3 linked regions of the Candidatus Palibaumannia cicadellinicola genome follow. Each later gene encodes a partner of the first gene's protein in a complex. Links are inferred from orthologs where the notes say so. Each region holds a gene or a part of one and is shown in the gene's direction. Other genes may lie near its edges.

What was found. Proteins that work in one complex are often made in the same cells at the same time.
Region 2: the proteins of holB (region 1) and dnaX are in contact, whole or in part, in a cryo-EM structure (PDB 8GIZ), measured with the Escherichia coli proteins. The link is inferred for Candidatus Palibaumannia cicadellinicola from one-to-one orthologs.
Region 3: the proteins of holB (region 1) and holA are in contact, whole or in part, in a cryo-EM structure (PDB 8GIZ), measured with the Escherichia coli proteins. The link is inferred for Candidatus Palibaumannia cicadellinicola from one-to-one orthologs.

The regions. Positions count from the first base shown.
Region 1 is NZ_CP008985.1:494,037-497,698, reverse strand. What follows is about bases 1-2,994. They hold holB (DNA polymerase III subunit delta'), read left to right. Parts: upstream 1-992; coding sequence 993-1,997; downstream 1,998-2,994. Other genes in these bases: IM45_RS03795 (HIT domain-containing protein), read left to right, coding at 2,844-2,994; IM45_RS02390 (metal-dependent hydrolase), read left to right, coding at 2,013-2,810; tmk (dTMP kinase), read left to right, coding at 352-996; pabC (aminodeoxychorismate lyase), read left to right, coding at 1-256. Also shown: more of IM45_RS03795, read left to right, coding at 2,995-3,191. UniProt on the Escherichia coli protein: Part of the beta sliding clamp loading complex, which hydrolyzes ATP to load the beta clamp onto primed DNA to form the DNA replication pre-initiation complex.
Region 2 is NZ_CP008985.1:143,588-149,118, forward strand. What follows is about bases 1-2,968. They hold dnaX (DNA polymerase III subunit gamma/tau), read left to right. Parts: upstream 1-547; coding sequence 548-2,389; downstream 2,390-2,968. Other genes in these bases: polA (DNA polymerase I), read right to left, coding at 1-308; IM45_RS00655 (YbaB/EbfC family nucleoid-associated protein), read left to right, coding at 2,453-2,782. Outside these bases: molecular chaperone HtpG, read left to right, coding at 3,050-4,948; adk (adenylate kinase), read left to right, coding at 5,021-5,531. UniProt on the Escherichia coli protein: Part of the beta sliding clamp loading complex, which hydrolyzes ATP to load the beta clamp onto primed DNA to form the DNA replication pre-initiation complex.
Region 3 is NZ_CP008985.1:287,536-293,046, forward strand. The notes cover bases 1-2,948. They hold holA (DNA polymerase III subunit delta), read left to right. Parts: upstream 1-929; coding sequence 930-1,967; downstream 1,968-2,948. Other genes in these bases: leuS (leucine--tRNA ligase), read left to right, coding at 1-436; lptE (LPS assembly lipoprotein LptE), read left to right, coding at 550-933; nadD (nicotinate-nucleotide adenylyltransferase), read left to right, coding at 1,960-2,595; mrdA (peptidoglycan DD-transpeptidase MrdA), read left to right, coding at 2,692-2,948. In the rest of the region: more of mrdA, read left to right, coding at 2,949-4,554; peptidoglycan glycosyltransferase MrdB, read left to right, coding at 4,561-5,511. UniProt on the Escherichia coli protein: Part of the beta sliding clamp loading complex, which hydrolyzes ATP to load the beta clamp onto primed DNA to form the DNA replication pre-initiation complex.

The DNA.
Region 1 (3,662 bases):
TGGGAGGCAAGTTTTTACTCCTGTGCTGAGCTATGCTGGAGTAGCCGGCATCATGCGCCGACGTGTATTAGGCTTATTACCAAAGCTTGGTTATTTATGTGAGGAAGTCACTACTGGCCCCGATGCGCTGAAACAAGCTGATGAGGTAATTATTACCAATGCTTTGCTGCCGATAGCACCGGTAAACTCAATCGGTTCATACTGTTACTATGAACGTACCTTATTTAATTTACTCAGCCCACAGTGCCAATGCTAATGAAATACTAAATAATTTTAACAAGCATCCATTTGCTAACATCTCTTGCAATAAAAACAGCTATCACGAAACACCATAGTCAATCCGGATAGGCCATGAATAGTAAATTTATTGTTGTCGAGGGCCTCGAGAGTACCGGCAAGACCTCAGCAATTCAACAGATAGTAGCTATCTTACATAGCTATGGTATTAACGATATAATCTCTACTCGAGAGCCAGGTGGTACTCCATTGGCAGAACAACTACGTACTCTAATAAAGCAAGGCATAGGATCTGATCCGATTACCGACTGTGCTGAGCTTTTGTTGTTATATGCCGCACGTGCACAATTGGTAGAAAGTGTTATCAAACCTGCGCTAACGCGCGGTGCCTGGGTGATTAGCGATCGACACGATCTTTCCTCTCAAGCTTACCAAGGCGGAGGCCGCGGCATAGATAAACAGGTGTTACAAACTCTACGAAATGCGGTATTAGGGAATTTTTATCCTGATTTCACACTATATCTGGATTTGCCTCCGGCAATGAGTCTAGAGCGAGCCCGCGCTCGTGGCACACCACTAGATCGAATTGAAGCTGAATCACTATCTTTCTTCCACCGTACCCGCGCGCGTTACCAGGAACTAGTAGCTAACGATTCTAGTATCGTAACTATCGATGCTGGACAGCCGCGAGAAAAATTTAGCGCCGCAATTCGCAATCAGATAGAGCAGTGGCTTAGTACCCAGGAAATACATCGATGAGATTATATCCCTGGTTAGAATCTCATTACCTTAATATTTTGACTAGTTACCAGCAGGGTAAGGGACATCATGCACTCTTACTGTATAGTCAAAAAGGTAACGGGAAGGCATTCTTATTTCAAGCATTAAGTAATTGGTTAATGTGCCTCAAACCAAATACCATCATCAATTGTGGTCAGTGCCATAGCTGCCAATTGATGAATGCAGGCAATCACCCAGATTATTATAAGATTGAGCTAGAAAAAGAACAGCAGAGCATTGGTGTAGAGACAATCCGCATCTTGATTGAAAGCTTATATAGTCACCCGCATCAGGGCGGCGCTAAGGTAGTATCGCTGTCACATATCAAGTTATTGACCAAGCAGGGAGTAAATGCACTGCTAAAAATGCTGGAAGAACCGCCAGAGGAGACTTATTTTCTACTTGGTTCCAGAGATAAGTCATGCCTGTTACCCACTTTACTGAGCCGCTGTCTTTGCTGGCAATTACCTTCTCCGGATGAAGCGCTAGGGTTAAGTTGGTTACAGCAACAGAAGGAGACTTATCCTATTTTAGCTGCTCGCACCGCGCTACGTTTATGTGGAGGTGCTCCTCTAGCGGCGCTAGCCTTACTACAACCAGCATGTTGGAACAAGAGGCAAGCATTGTGTGTAGCTATGAGAGAAGCACTACATCATCGTGATTTTTTAACTTTGCTACCTTTCCTCAATGGAAATGAGGATGTACCGCTACATTGGGTGCTTACTCTCTTGATTGATGCACTCAAATTGCAGCAAGGAGCGCAGGCTTTTTTAGTTAACGCGGATCAGCTAAATTTGATAACTGCGGTAGCAATGCACTGGACTTCACTTACCCTGCATCGTCAAGTGCAGCAATGGCTACACTGCCACCACCAGTGGTCTGAGGTTAGCGGCATTAATCGCAAATTGTTGCTGACGTACCGATTATTAAATTGGGAGTGGGATATGAGTAATCCGTATACTCACCCCTGGACTCTATAACAAAAAGGGAAAGTTATGTTTTTAATTGATTCTCATTGTCATATCGACAAACTCAATTACCATAGTTTACACCGGGATGTAACAGATGTCATGAACAAAGCTAAGATACGCGATGTACGACTCATTTTAGCGGTGTGTACCATTCTACCTAACTTTGATAACATGACAGCCTTCATTGGCCGCCGTGATGATATTTTATTTTCTTGTGGCATTCATCCCTTGAACATTAATGAACAACCCTATGACTTATTCGAACTAGGCCGTATAGCTACAAGAGAGAACGTTGTGGCGCTCGGCGAAACTGGGCTAGATTATTCTTCTAATAAGCAGGAAAATAAAGCACTGCAGCAAGAGATATTCCGTGAACATATCCGTATTGGAAACGAGCAGAACAAACCTCTGATTGTGCACACCCGGAGCGCACGCGACGATACCATTGCCATTTTACGGGAAGGAAAAGCTGAGAAATGCAGTGGGGTATTACACTGTTTTACAGATGACCGTGATACTGCTAAAGTATTGCTAGATATAGGTTTTTATATCTCTTTCTCTGGTATTATTACTTTTCGTAATGCTGAGTTATTACGTGAAACTGCACGATTTGTTCCCCTTGATCGTCTGCTAATTGAAACTGATTCTCCCTATTTAGCGCCAGTACCTTACCGTGGTAAGGAGAATCAACCAGCGTATGTGCGCGATATAGCTGAATATATGGCAACACTGAAAAACATTAAGTTAGAGAAACTAGCAGCGGCTACTACCGCGAATTTCTGTCGATTATTCCACTTAGACGAGCAACTTAATAGCTTATGATAAATAAATTTTTACCCTTTCAGGCACAATACAATGGACGAAGAAACTATTTTTAGCAAAATTATTAGCAGGAAGATGCGAACCAATATTTTGTATCAGGATGATCTGGTAACTGCCTTTCGCGACATTCACCCGAAAGCTCCTATTCACATTATTATCGTTACTAATAAGTTAATTCCAACAGTTAACGACGTGAACACTACAGATGAAATAGCGTTAGGAAGAATGTTCTCCGTGGCTGCCAAAATCGCTAAACAGGAGAGCATCAGTGATGATGGGTACCGCTTAATTATTAATTGTAACTCTCATGGTAGACAAGAAATATATCATCTCCACATGCATTTACTAGGTGGTAGACAACTAGGTCCATTAATCACTTAATTGAGATTTAACCTTATAATTATAACATCAGACTTATGATGAGGATCAATATATTTTTAATATACTACTGACTATAGCACCGCTATTAACCAATAGTATAGCCGAAGCTAAGCAAGATCTATTATCTTCTGAACTGCTACCTGGGCTTTTAACTCGCGAGCTAGTACTAATGCCACCAAAATTTAAGTATCTTGACTGGAAAGGAAGCTTTTCTCCGCTCGTTAATCATATGATATCAGCTAATGGTATCTGCGAAGACAGCCTGCTGCTGGTTAATACCATAAAAAACAGTACCAACGGTAGCCTGCAGTCTGATGAAGCTACCGCCACGCTGAGTAGCTTGATTCCTAATCATAGTAATTTTCGTGTAGTAAGAGCAGACACACTTAAAAGTGCACGCATGAAGTTGGGACTTTCTGAAAATGACAGCTTAGAATCACGTAGTAAGGCAATAGGATGGCTAGATATCTT
Region 2 (5,531 bases), 350 kb from region 1 along the record:
CCCATTGCTCTAACTATTTCATATAACGGACTAATCTGGCAACATAGATCGTTTGGCATTATAGGACGGTGGGATTTATAATGTTCGAATAGTTCATCGCGAAAAGTTTTTCCATAGGCATCAAATACAACTGCTATCTGGCTAGTACGGTATTGCATTAATAGGCTCTTAAGCATATTCACTACGCCGTATATTGCTCCAGTTGGTTCACCAGCGTGATTGGTCAACGGCGGAAAGGCATGATAAGCACGGTAAAGATAAAATGAACCATCTACTAGAAGTAACTGCTTTTCTGCCATTTGCACCATAGCCAATTGGGATTGTGAGTGAAAACTTAATGTTAGCCATTGTCACCAGAAACAATGGTCATTACGCATATTATTAGCGCTCGGATTATTTAGTATTTTAAAAGAAAATAGATCAGATCAATGAATTATTATTCTATATTTCAACTAGTTTTTTACTGGTTGATAATCATATCGCGCATCGCGCGGTAGTGTCTAGCTGTGTTAGGATGAACAATATATTTATTTAGCAAATATAAACAATGAGCTATAAGGTACTTGCCCGTAAGTGGCGTCCACAAACTTTTGCCGATGTAGTTGGTCAGAAACATGTTCTAACAGCACTTACTAACGGCTTGTTATTGGATAGAATTCATCACGCATATTTATTATCTGGGACCCGCGGTGTGGGCAAAACTACTATTGCCCGCTTGTTGGCTAAAGGGCTAAATTGTGAAAAAGGTATAACTACTATACCATGCTGTCAGTGTAAAAATTGCAGTGAAATTGCACAAAGCTGTTTTGTAGATTTGATAGAGATTGATGCTGCTTCACGGACCAAAGTAGAAGATACCCGCGAACTTTTGGATAATGTCCAATACGCACCAACTCACGGACGCTTCAAGGTTTATTTAATCGACGAAGTGCACATGCTGTCTCGTTATAGTTTTAACGCACTTTTAAAGACGCTAGAAGAACCGCCTGCGCATGTTAAATTTCTGTTAGCAACTACTGATCCGCAGAAGATACCCATGACTATTCTATCCCGCTGCTTGCAGTTTCATCTTAAGGCGCTTAATGTTAGCCAAATTAGTAACCAGCTGATACATATCTTACAGAATGAGCATATTTATGCTGAGCAACGTGCGTTGGAACTATTAGCCCGCGCAGCTGATGGTAGCATGCGTGATGCATTAAGCCTGACCGATCAAGCTATTATTATGGGGCAGGGAATTGTTAGTTGGGAAGCGGTTAGTATCATGCTTGGTCATATGAATACAGAGCAGTCACTAACATTAATAGAAGCGCTAGTTAATGCTAATAGCAAAACTATGATGGAAGAACTAGCACAATGTGCGGTACGTAGCATCAACTGGGAAAACTTATTAGTAGAGATGTTATCTCTACTACACCGTATTGCTATGGGTCAACTACGATCTGAGCAATTAAACTACGATAATCAAATGGACCACTTGTTACCTCGCCTACGTAATTTAGCACGACGTATTACACCAGAAGATCTACAGCTTTATTACCAGACTCTGCTAATCGGCCGTAAAGAGTTACCCTATGCACCAGATAGCCGCATGGGGGTAGAAATGACTATGTTGCGCGCACTAGCTTTTCATCCGAACAAAACTCTATCGTCTGTGCACGATACTTCTGCTAGTGTAGAAAAAATAATTAATCAATCCCCATTTGATCACACTTTATCAGGCTTAACTACAATATGTGATACCAGACGAATGGATATGGATATAGCAGAAAAGATAGAAAATGACGATATGAGCGCTAAATGTTTGCAGGCGCGCACAGCTTTGCTACAACACCAAGAGAGACACAAATCAAATCATAGTCAATCGGTCTCTAGTAACACACTAGAGCGCCGAACTTCAGTCTACGAGTATCTAGATCAGCGTCATAATGCAAAAGATTGTACATTACGAAAAAATAACGACACCAAACCCCTGGAGTTAGTAGCTAAGTTAATTCAAGAATCTATCAAGCGAGACCCTTGGTCGGCGCAGGTGCAACGTTTGTCGCTACCTAAAATCGTACAGCAACTAGCACTCAATGCGTGGCAGGAGAATATTGCGCCTGGAAAGATATGCCTGCATCTGCGTTCGTCCCGGCGCTATCTTAAATCTGTGGACGCTCATAATACGTTACGTAACGCTTTGAGCGTAGATTTAGGTACACAGATTGAATTAACCATACTGGAAGATGATAATCTTGAGGTTAAAACGCCACTAGAGTTGAGACAAGCTATTTATGAAGAAAAACTGATACAAGCACGGGAAGCCATTACTACTGATAGACATATTCAAATGATGCAGCATATTTTAGATGCTCAGTTAGATGAAGACAGTATAGAGCCTATTTAACTTAATATATGTATGACTATTTATCGTAGCAGAAGCAGCCCTACTCAAGAGAGAGATAACACTATGTTTAGTAAAAGCGGTATTAATGACCTAATGAAGCAAGCCCAGCAAATCCAGCAAAAAATGCAACAGATACAAGAAGAAATTGCTCAGCTAGAAGTTATTGGAGAGTCCGGTGCTGGCTTAGTTAAAGTCACTATCAACGGCACTCATAATTGTCGTCGTGTAGAAGTTGATCAAAGTTTACTAGAAGATGATAAGGATATGCTAGAAGACTTAATAGCTGCGGCATTCAATGATGCAACTCGTCGCATCACTGAAACTCAAAAAGAAAAAATGACATCTGTATCTAGTAGCATGCAGCTTCCGCTTGGTTTTAATATTGCATTATGATGCTTTCAGCAGCAATCGGCTTATCAGATTTTCCGCGTAGTTAAATGAAAAGAAAAAATAGATAACTTAATTGATTATAGATATGATCCATGCTTATGCTATTGCTCACTTAATTAAATGTGCGGAGATCTTGGTACGTAATACTCAAACTAGATTTAATCTAATATGACGATCACATTCGCTGTTCTTTTTTATGTTTCTGCTTGAAAGACTCGGTACTGATCCCCATGTTTTCATCATTTCAACCTATTTATTTGGTAGTAATTTATGAGTATGACAAAAAAAGAAACCCGTGGATTTCAATCAGAAGTGAAGCAGTTACTTCATCTAATGATTAACTCACTTTACTCTAACAAAGAAATTTTCCTACGAGAACTAATTTCTAATGCTTCAGATGCTGCGGATAAATTACGCTTCCGTGCTCTTGCACAGCCTAATCTGTATGAAGGAAATGGAGAACTACACGTACGCCTAGTGTGTAACAAAGATAAACGTACCGTTACGTTGATCGATAATGGCATAGGAATGCGTCGCGATGAAGTGATCGAGAATTTAGGCACGATTGCTAAATCTGGTACCAAAGCTTTTCTTGAATCAATGGGTACAGACCACATTAAAGATAGTCAGTTAATCGGTCAATTTGGTGTTGGTTTTTATTCTGCATTTATTGTCGCTGAAAAAGTCACAGTACATACCCGTGCAGCTGGTGCTTCTGCTGAAGAAGGAGTTTACTGGGAGTCAACAGGTGAAGGAGACTATATCATCGCTTCTATTCATCGGCCAGAGCGTGGAACGGAAATTACTTTATATCTACGTAAAGGTGAAGAGGAATTTCTTGATGACTGGCGAATCAAAAACATAATTGGAAAGTATTCCGATCATATTTCTTTGCCCATTGAGATAGCAATAAATACTAAGCAAGAAGAAAAGAGCATCAATTGGGAAAAAATTAATAAAGCTCAGGCATTATGGACTCGTAATAAAGTCAATATAACTGATGAAGAATATAAAGATTTTTATAAACATCTATCTCATGATTGTAACGACCCACTCAGCTGGAGCCACAATAGGGTTGAAGGAAAACAAGAGTACACTTGCTTATTGTATATTCCAACTAATGCTCCCTGGAATATTTGGAATCGTGATCAGAAATACGGTCTGAAACTTTATGTGAAGCGCGTACTGATTATGGATGATGCATCATATTTTATACCAAACTACCTACGTTTTATAAAAGGGATTATAGATTGCAATGATTTACCGCTGAATATTTCACGTGAAATTCTGCAAAATAGCCGAGTAACTCAGGGCTTAAAGAGCGCGATGACTAAACGTGTACTGTTGATGCTAGAAAAATTAGCTAAAGAAAATAGCGAACAGTACCAGTCTTTCTGGCATAATTTTGGCCTAGTACTAAAAGAAGGGCCAGCAGAAGATCCAGCAAATAACGAAACGATAGCTAGACTACTTCGTTTTGCTTCAACCTATAGTAATAGTCCAGTGCAAACTGTATCACTCGATGAGTATGTTAGCCGCATAGTAGAAAAGCAGGAGAAGATTTACTACATCACCGCTGATAGTTACGCTGCCGCAAAAAGTAGTCCACATCTAGAATTGCTGCAAAAAAAAGGTATTGAAGTTTTATTACTTTTTGATCGTATTGATGGATGGATGATGAATTATTTAACGGAATTTAACGGTAAGTCATTCCAGTTGGTAAGTAAAGCTGATTTAACATTCGATGAATTTGCTTATGAAGAAACAACGGAACAGAAAGAGATAGAAAAAGCTTTAAAGCCATTTGTCGAGCGAGTAAAAAGTTATCTCGGTAATAGAATTAAAGAGGTACGGTTAACATATCGTTTAACTGATACACCAGCTATTGTAACTATAGACTCTAATGATATGACAACACATATGGCTAAACTCATCGTTGCAGCAGGGCAGACGAAACCTGAAATTCAGTATATCTTTGAGCTAAATCCAGAACACCCACTAGTTAAACGTGTAGCAAATATAAGCGATGAAATAGCATTTAGCGAATGGATAGAGCTACTACTAGATGAAGCTTTATTTGTTGAAAGTGGCACATTAGAAGATCCTAATAAATTTATTCGCCGTATGAATCAGTTACTAAACACTATACCAAACGAGGTAATTCAATAGGAAGATAGGAAGAGATGCTATCGTTTTTGTTGGATCGTATAACTTCGATAATTCGATAAAGAGACTAACGTAATGCGTATTATTCTTCTTGGCGCTCCTGGCGCTGGTAAAGGTACTCAAGCACAATTTCTTATGAAACAGTACGGAATTCCGCATATTTCCACAGGCGCTATGTTACGCGCGGCAGTAAAAAAGAGATCTACGTTAGGAAAAACAGTCAAAGCAATTATCGATACAGGAAGATTAGTAACAGATCAACTAGTTATAAAGCTAGTCAAAAAAAGAATTCTACATAAGGACTGCCATAAGGGATTTTTACTAGATGGTTTTCCTCGTACCATTACTCAAGCAGAGGCAATGAAAGTAGCTGGTATTAAAATAGATGTTGTACTTGCTTTTATTGTACCAGATACCTTACTTATAAACCGTATTGTCGGTCGTATGGTTCATGGACCGTCTGGACGCATTTATCATGTAAAATTTAATCCACCGCAACAAGAGGGCAAGGATGATGTTACTGGCGAAGCCCTCAAAATACGTCAAGATGACCAGGAAGACACAGTACGTCAACGTCTGGTAGAGT
Region 3 (5,511 bases), 210 kb from region 1 along the record:
CGGCCGCCGCCAAACTTTTAATACTGCTATTGCCGCAATTATGGAGATCATAAATAAATTGGTACACGCATCGCAGGATAGTACACAAGACCGCGCTCTGTTGCAGGAAGCTCTACTTGCGGTAGTGCGTATGTTGTATCCATTTACTCCTCATGTTTGCTTCACGCTATGGCAGGCACTGAGCGGAGAAGGAAACATTGATAATGCCCCATGGCCCATAGTGGACAAATCAGCGCTGGTGGAGGACGCTCAATTAATAGTAATTCAGATAAATGGTAAACGGCGCAGTAGAATTACCGTGCCCGCTGATGCCGACGAAGTATTTGTACTGGAACGTGCCTCTAGAGAAAAATCGGTTGCTAAATATCTAGAAGATACTAAAGTACATAAAGTAATTTATATTCCTGGAAAACTGATAAACCTAGTAGTAGGTTAGGTTAATAGAAGAAGGCGGTATACGATACCTCACTTTTGCACCGATGCTAGGTTTAGCAGTGATTTTGACTACTAGCTGTTGCTATCATTTACGTAGAATACCAATTCACATAGTTGCATATAAATGATATTACTATCCACGACGATACTAATAGCCCAGCTATGCCATCACTGTACATTCTTAATTCATCGGAAAGTAAAGTGACCATCTCGGTATTCCAAGATGGTAAAACGGCAGGATACCAAATAAAGTTCTTCATGCCCAACAAGGATTATTATCCCATTAATATTAAGGTCTACCGTACTTTATTTGATAATCCGCTAATGGCACTAGCTAAAAACGAGGAAGAAGATATGATTCGCCAGGAGATGCACCAACAGGCTTCGCAGCAGCTGGTGCATCAACTTTTGTTAGTGCTGCAACATGTGTATACTACTGATGATGCTTTGGCCAAGATCTTGTTGCCACAGCTGATGGTGGTCTCGGCAACGCGATGATCCGGATTTATCCGGAACAGCTCAGGACGCAACTACAAAATCATTTGCGTCCTTGCTATTTACTCCTTGGGAATGATCTCTTATTACTACAAGAGAGCGAAGACAGTATTCAAGCTAAGGCGCAGCTTCTTAAGTTTAATGAACATTTCCGCGTCTCATTAGAAGATGTCACTGATTGGGATACCATCTTCAGCCTGAGTCAAGTACTAAGCCTATTTGCCCACCGCCAGACTTTATTGCTGAGACTACCGGAAAACGGTGTAACTGCAACTATCGAGAAAAAACTAGCCATACTGGTGTCGCTGTTACATCCAGATTTCCTATTAATTTTGCGTGGCCAAAAACTAACTCGTGCTCAAGAAAATAGTTTCTGGTTCAAAGCATTGAGTAGCAATAATGCGGTGCTGGTTGACTGCACGACGCCTGACCCAGCACAATTACCATGCTGGGTGAAGAACCGTGCTAAAAACATGCATTTGTCGCTAGATGATGCTGCTTGTAAGTTGTTGTGTTATTGCTATGAAGGTAATTTACCTGCTCTGGTCCAGGCACTTGAGCGCCTAAAGCTAATTCATCCTGATGGCATACTAACTCTACCGTTGGTAGAAGAGGCAGTAACCGATACCTCTTACTTTACTCCGTTTCATTGGATAAATGCGGTACTGTCTGGCAACAGTAAACGTACGAGTCATATCCTACAGCAATTGAGGCTAGAAGCTAGGGAACCAGTGATACTCCTGCGCTATATCCAGCGAGATATTTTTCTACTACTTACCCTCAAACGTCATATGGCCTACACGCCTGCGCGTATATTGTTCGACCAGCATAAAATTTGGCAAAATCGCAGACCGTTGCTCATGCAGGCGCTACAGCGTCTTAGCGTACAACAACTCTATCAGGCAATAGCACTCATGCTAAAGATAGAACTCACGGTTAAGCAGGATTATAGTGATTATGTCTGGGCTGATATCAATGCCTTAGGACAACTATTATGTAGTAATACGCTTTTTCCTACCGCGATGATAGATGTCTGAAAGATTCTTGACAGCCTTCTACGGCGGAACCTTCGACCCTATTCATCATGGCCATTTACAGCCGGTGATAGCGTTAGCACAGTTAGTAAATTTACAACGCGTTATCCTTTTACCGAATCATATTCCACTACACCGTCCACCACCACAAGCAACCCCTCAGCAACGACTAATGATGACACGACTAGCTATTGCCGACACACCTGGTGAGCTTTTTATTATTGATGAACGTGAATTGCGTCGCGCCACGCCATCTTGGACTGTGGAAACATTTCAAGCTATACGTAGGGAGTACGGTCCTATGGCACCACTAGGTTTAATTATTGGTCAAGATTCTCTATTAACACTGCCACAGTGGCACCGAAGTAAAGAATTATTAGAGCTGTGCCATATTCTAGTTTGCGCACGACCTGGTTACCAACATGGTTATAACTGGATGGAAAATCGTTTAACAGATGATCCTACTGCGCTACACCACCAACCTGCGGGGCTTGTATATTGCGCTGCAACACCAGAATTAGCAATTTCAGCTAGTGATATTCGCGGACGCCTACATGCCATTCTACCCTGCTATGATTTATTAACGCCTTCGGTACAAGGTTATATTGACGAGCAAGGTTTATACCGCTAGTGTGCGCACTACGCTATAAAGCATAATTTTTAGCAAGTATGAATAATACAATTAATTATTATTAGATAATGCGATAGTTATCGTCAATTTTACGAAATGAAAATAATACGTAACCCATTTCGCGACTATTCAGCTGAATTAGCGCTGTTTGTGCGCCGTGTACTAGTAGCGTTTACCGGTATTTTGCTGCTCAGCGGTGTGCTTATCTTGAATTTATATTCTCTGCAAGTCACTAACTTTGAAGATTACCGCACCCGCTCTAATGAAAACCGTATTAAGCTGGTACCTCTCACGCCGAGTAGAGGAATAATTTATGATCGCAACGGTACACCACTAGCGTTGAACCGCACTATTTATCAGCTAGAACTGGTAGTAGAAAAAGTAGATAATTTAAAACAAACTCTCGAAGATCTGAGTTCTATTGTAGATCTAACTAATAACGATATAGCCCATTTCGAAAAAGAGCGTAAACGTTCACGAAATTTTACTTCATTACTACTAAAGTCAAATCTCACTGATGTACAGCAGGCACGTTTTGCTGTGAACCAATTCCGTTTTCCTGGCGTTGAGATTAAAGAATACCAGCGTCGTTATTACCCTTACTGCTCAGCTTTAACCCATGTTATAGGATATGTTGCCAAAATTAACGACTACGATATAGCACAGCTAGAAAAAAGGGGCATAATAGCCAATTATGCAGCAACGCACGATATCGGAAAACTAGGTATTGAACGTTACTATGAAAGCACCCTACACGGAAAAACAGGCTATGAAGAGGTAGAAGTAAACAACCGCGGCCGCGTTATTCGCCAACTACATCAGCAGCCACCACAGGCTGGCAAAGACATCTATCTTACGTTAGATTTAAGCCTACAACAGTATATTCAAAAACTATTAGCTGGTAGCCGTGCTGCAGTAGTAGTTGTAGATCCGCGAGACAGTGGTATCCGAGCATTAGTATCGAACCCCAGTTTCGATCCTAATCTTTTTGTAGAAGGTATTTCCAGTCAAGATTATCATAATCTACTAAAGGATGAAAATTATCCACTAATAAACCGCGCGACCCAGGGAGTATATCCCCCTGCGTCCACTGTTAAACCTTATATTGTAGTGTCTGCATTAACCTTAGGAGTTCTCGAGAAACATTTCTCGCTATTTGATCCTGGTTGGTGGAAATTACCAGGCTCAGAAAAACGTTATCGAGATTGGAAACGTTGGGGGCACGGTAGGCTTAACGTAACCAAGGCTCTTGAGGAATCAGCAGATACTTTCTTTTATCAGGTTGCCTATGATATGGGAATTGATCGATTATCAGAGTGGATGATAAAATTTGGCTATGGTCAGAATACTGGAATTGATCTTTCTGAGGAGCGTGCTGGCGTGATGCCTACGCGTCATTGGAAAATGAATCGTTTCAATAAACCTTGGTATCAGGGGGATACTATTTCAGTTGGCATCGGCCAAGGATATTGGACTGCTACACCGGTACAAATGTCAAAAGCACTGATGACGCTCATTAATAACGGTGCCGTCGGTACACCACATTTACTATTTGGTACACGGGAAAATGGTCAGCTCGTACAATATCACCAACATAATAATAGCCAAATTGGAGATCCGAATTCGGAATTTTGGGAAATTGCTAAAGACGGCATGTACGGTGTTGCTAACCGCCCCAACGGCACAGCACGGCAAAGTTTTTCCGATGCACCTTATAAGACTGCTGCGAAATCAGGTACCGCTCAAGTCTATAGCCTAAAAGCGAATGAAACTTATAATGTTCATAAGATAGCCGAACGGCTACGCGATCATAAATTGATGACAGCATTCGCCCCATACGATCAACCAACGGTCTGTGTAGTTGTGTTGTTAGAAAATGGCGGAGTAGGTCCGGCGGTAGGCACCATTACTAGGAAAATTTTAGACTACATGCTGCTAGATGAGAAGACACATGATTAAATGACAATGACTAATCATTCCCCACAAAGTATACTATTAAATAAACTACATATCGATGTGATGTTGTTATTTTTCATCACACTGCTACTACTCTACAGCGCCTTTGTGATATGGAGCGCCAGCGGTCAGGATATAGGCATAATGGAAGGCAAGATGGTTCAGATTATCATAGGCCTGTTGGTGATGCTAGTTTTAGCGCAGGTACCACCGCGAGTTTATGAAGGATGGGCGCCATATTTGTACATGTTATGCCTATTGCTACTAGTACTAGTAGACGTCTTCGGGCAAATTCGTAAAGGTGCCCAACGCTGGTTAGATTTAAGCTTGGTACGTTTTCAGCCGTCGGAAATCGCGAAAGTAACTGTACCATTAATGGTAGCGCGTTTCATTAACCGAGATAGTTATCCACCATCTTTGAAGAATACTGCCATTGCTTTGATGCTGATTTTTATCCCTACTCTGCTAGTAGCGGCGCAACCTGACTTAGGCACCGCGATCTTAATCGGCGCATCAGGTCTATTTGTGCTATTTCTTTCTGGTATTAGTTGTAAATTAATCGCAGTTGCTGGATTGCTCGTCTTTGCTTTTATCCCGGTGCTTTGGTTTTTCCTCATGCACGATTATCAACGAAACAGGATAATAATGCTATTAGATCCTGAAACCGATCCTCTTGGGGCCGGCTATCATATTATTCAGTCGAAAATAGCAATTGGATCTGGTGGTCTAAACGGTAAAGGTTGGCTGCATGGTACACAATCACAGCTAGAGTTCTTACCGGAGCGTCACACCGACTTTATCTTTGCGGTATTAGGCGAAGAGTTGGGATTCCTAGGCGTTCTAGTACTGCTGATGCTCTATCTGAGCGTGATTATCCGCGGTATAGTAATTGCCGCTAGTGCGCAGAATACTTTTGGCCGAGTGATGGCGGGAGGTTTTATGCTTATTTTTTTCGTTTAT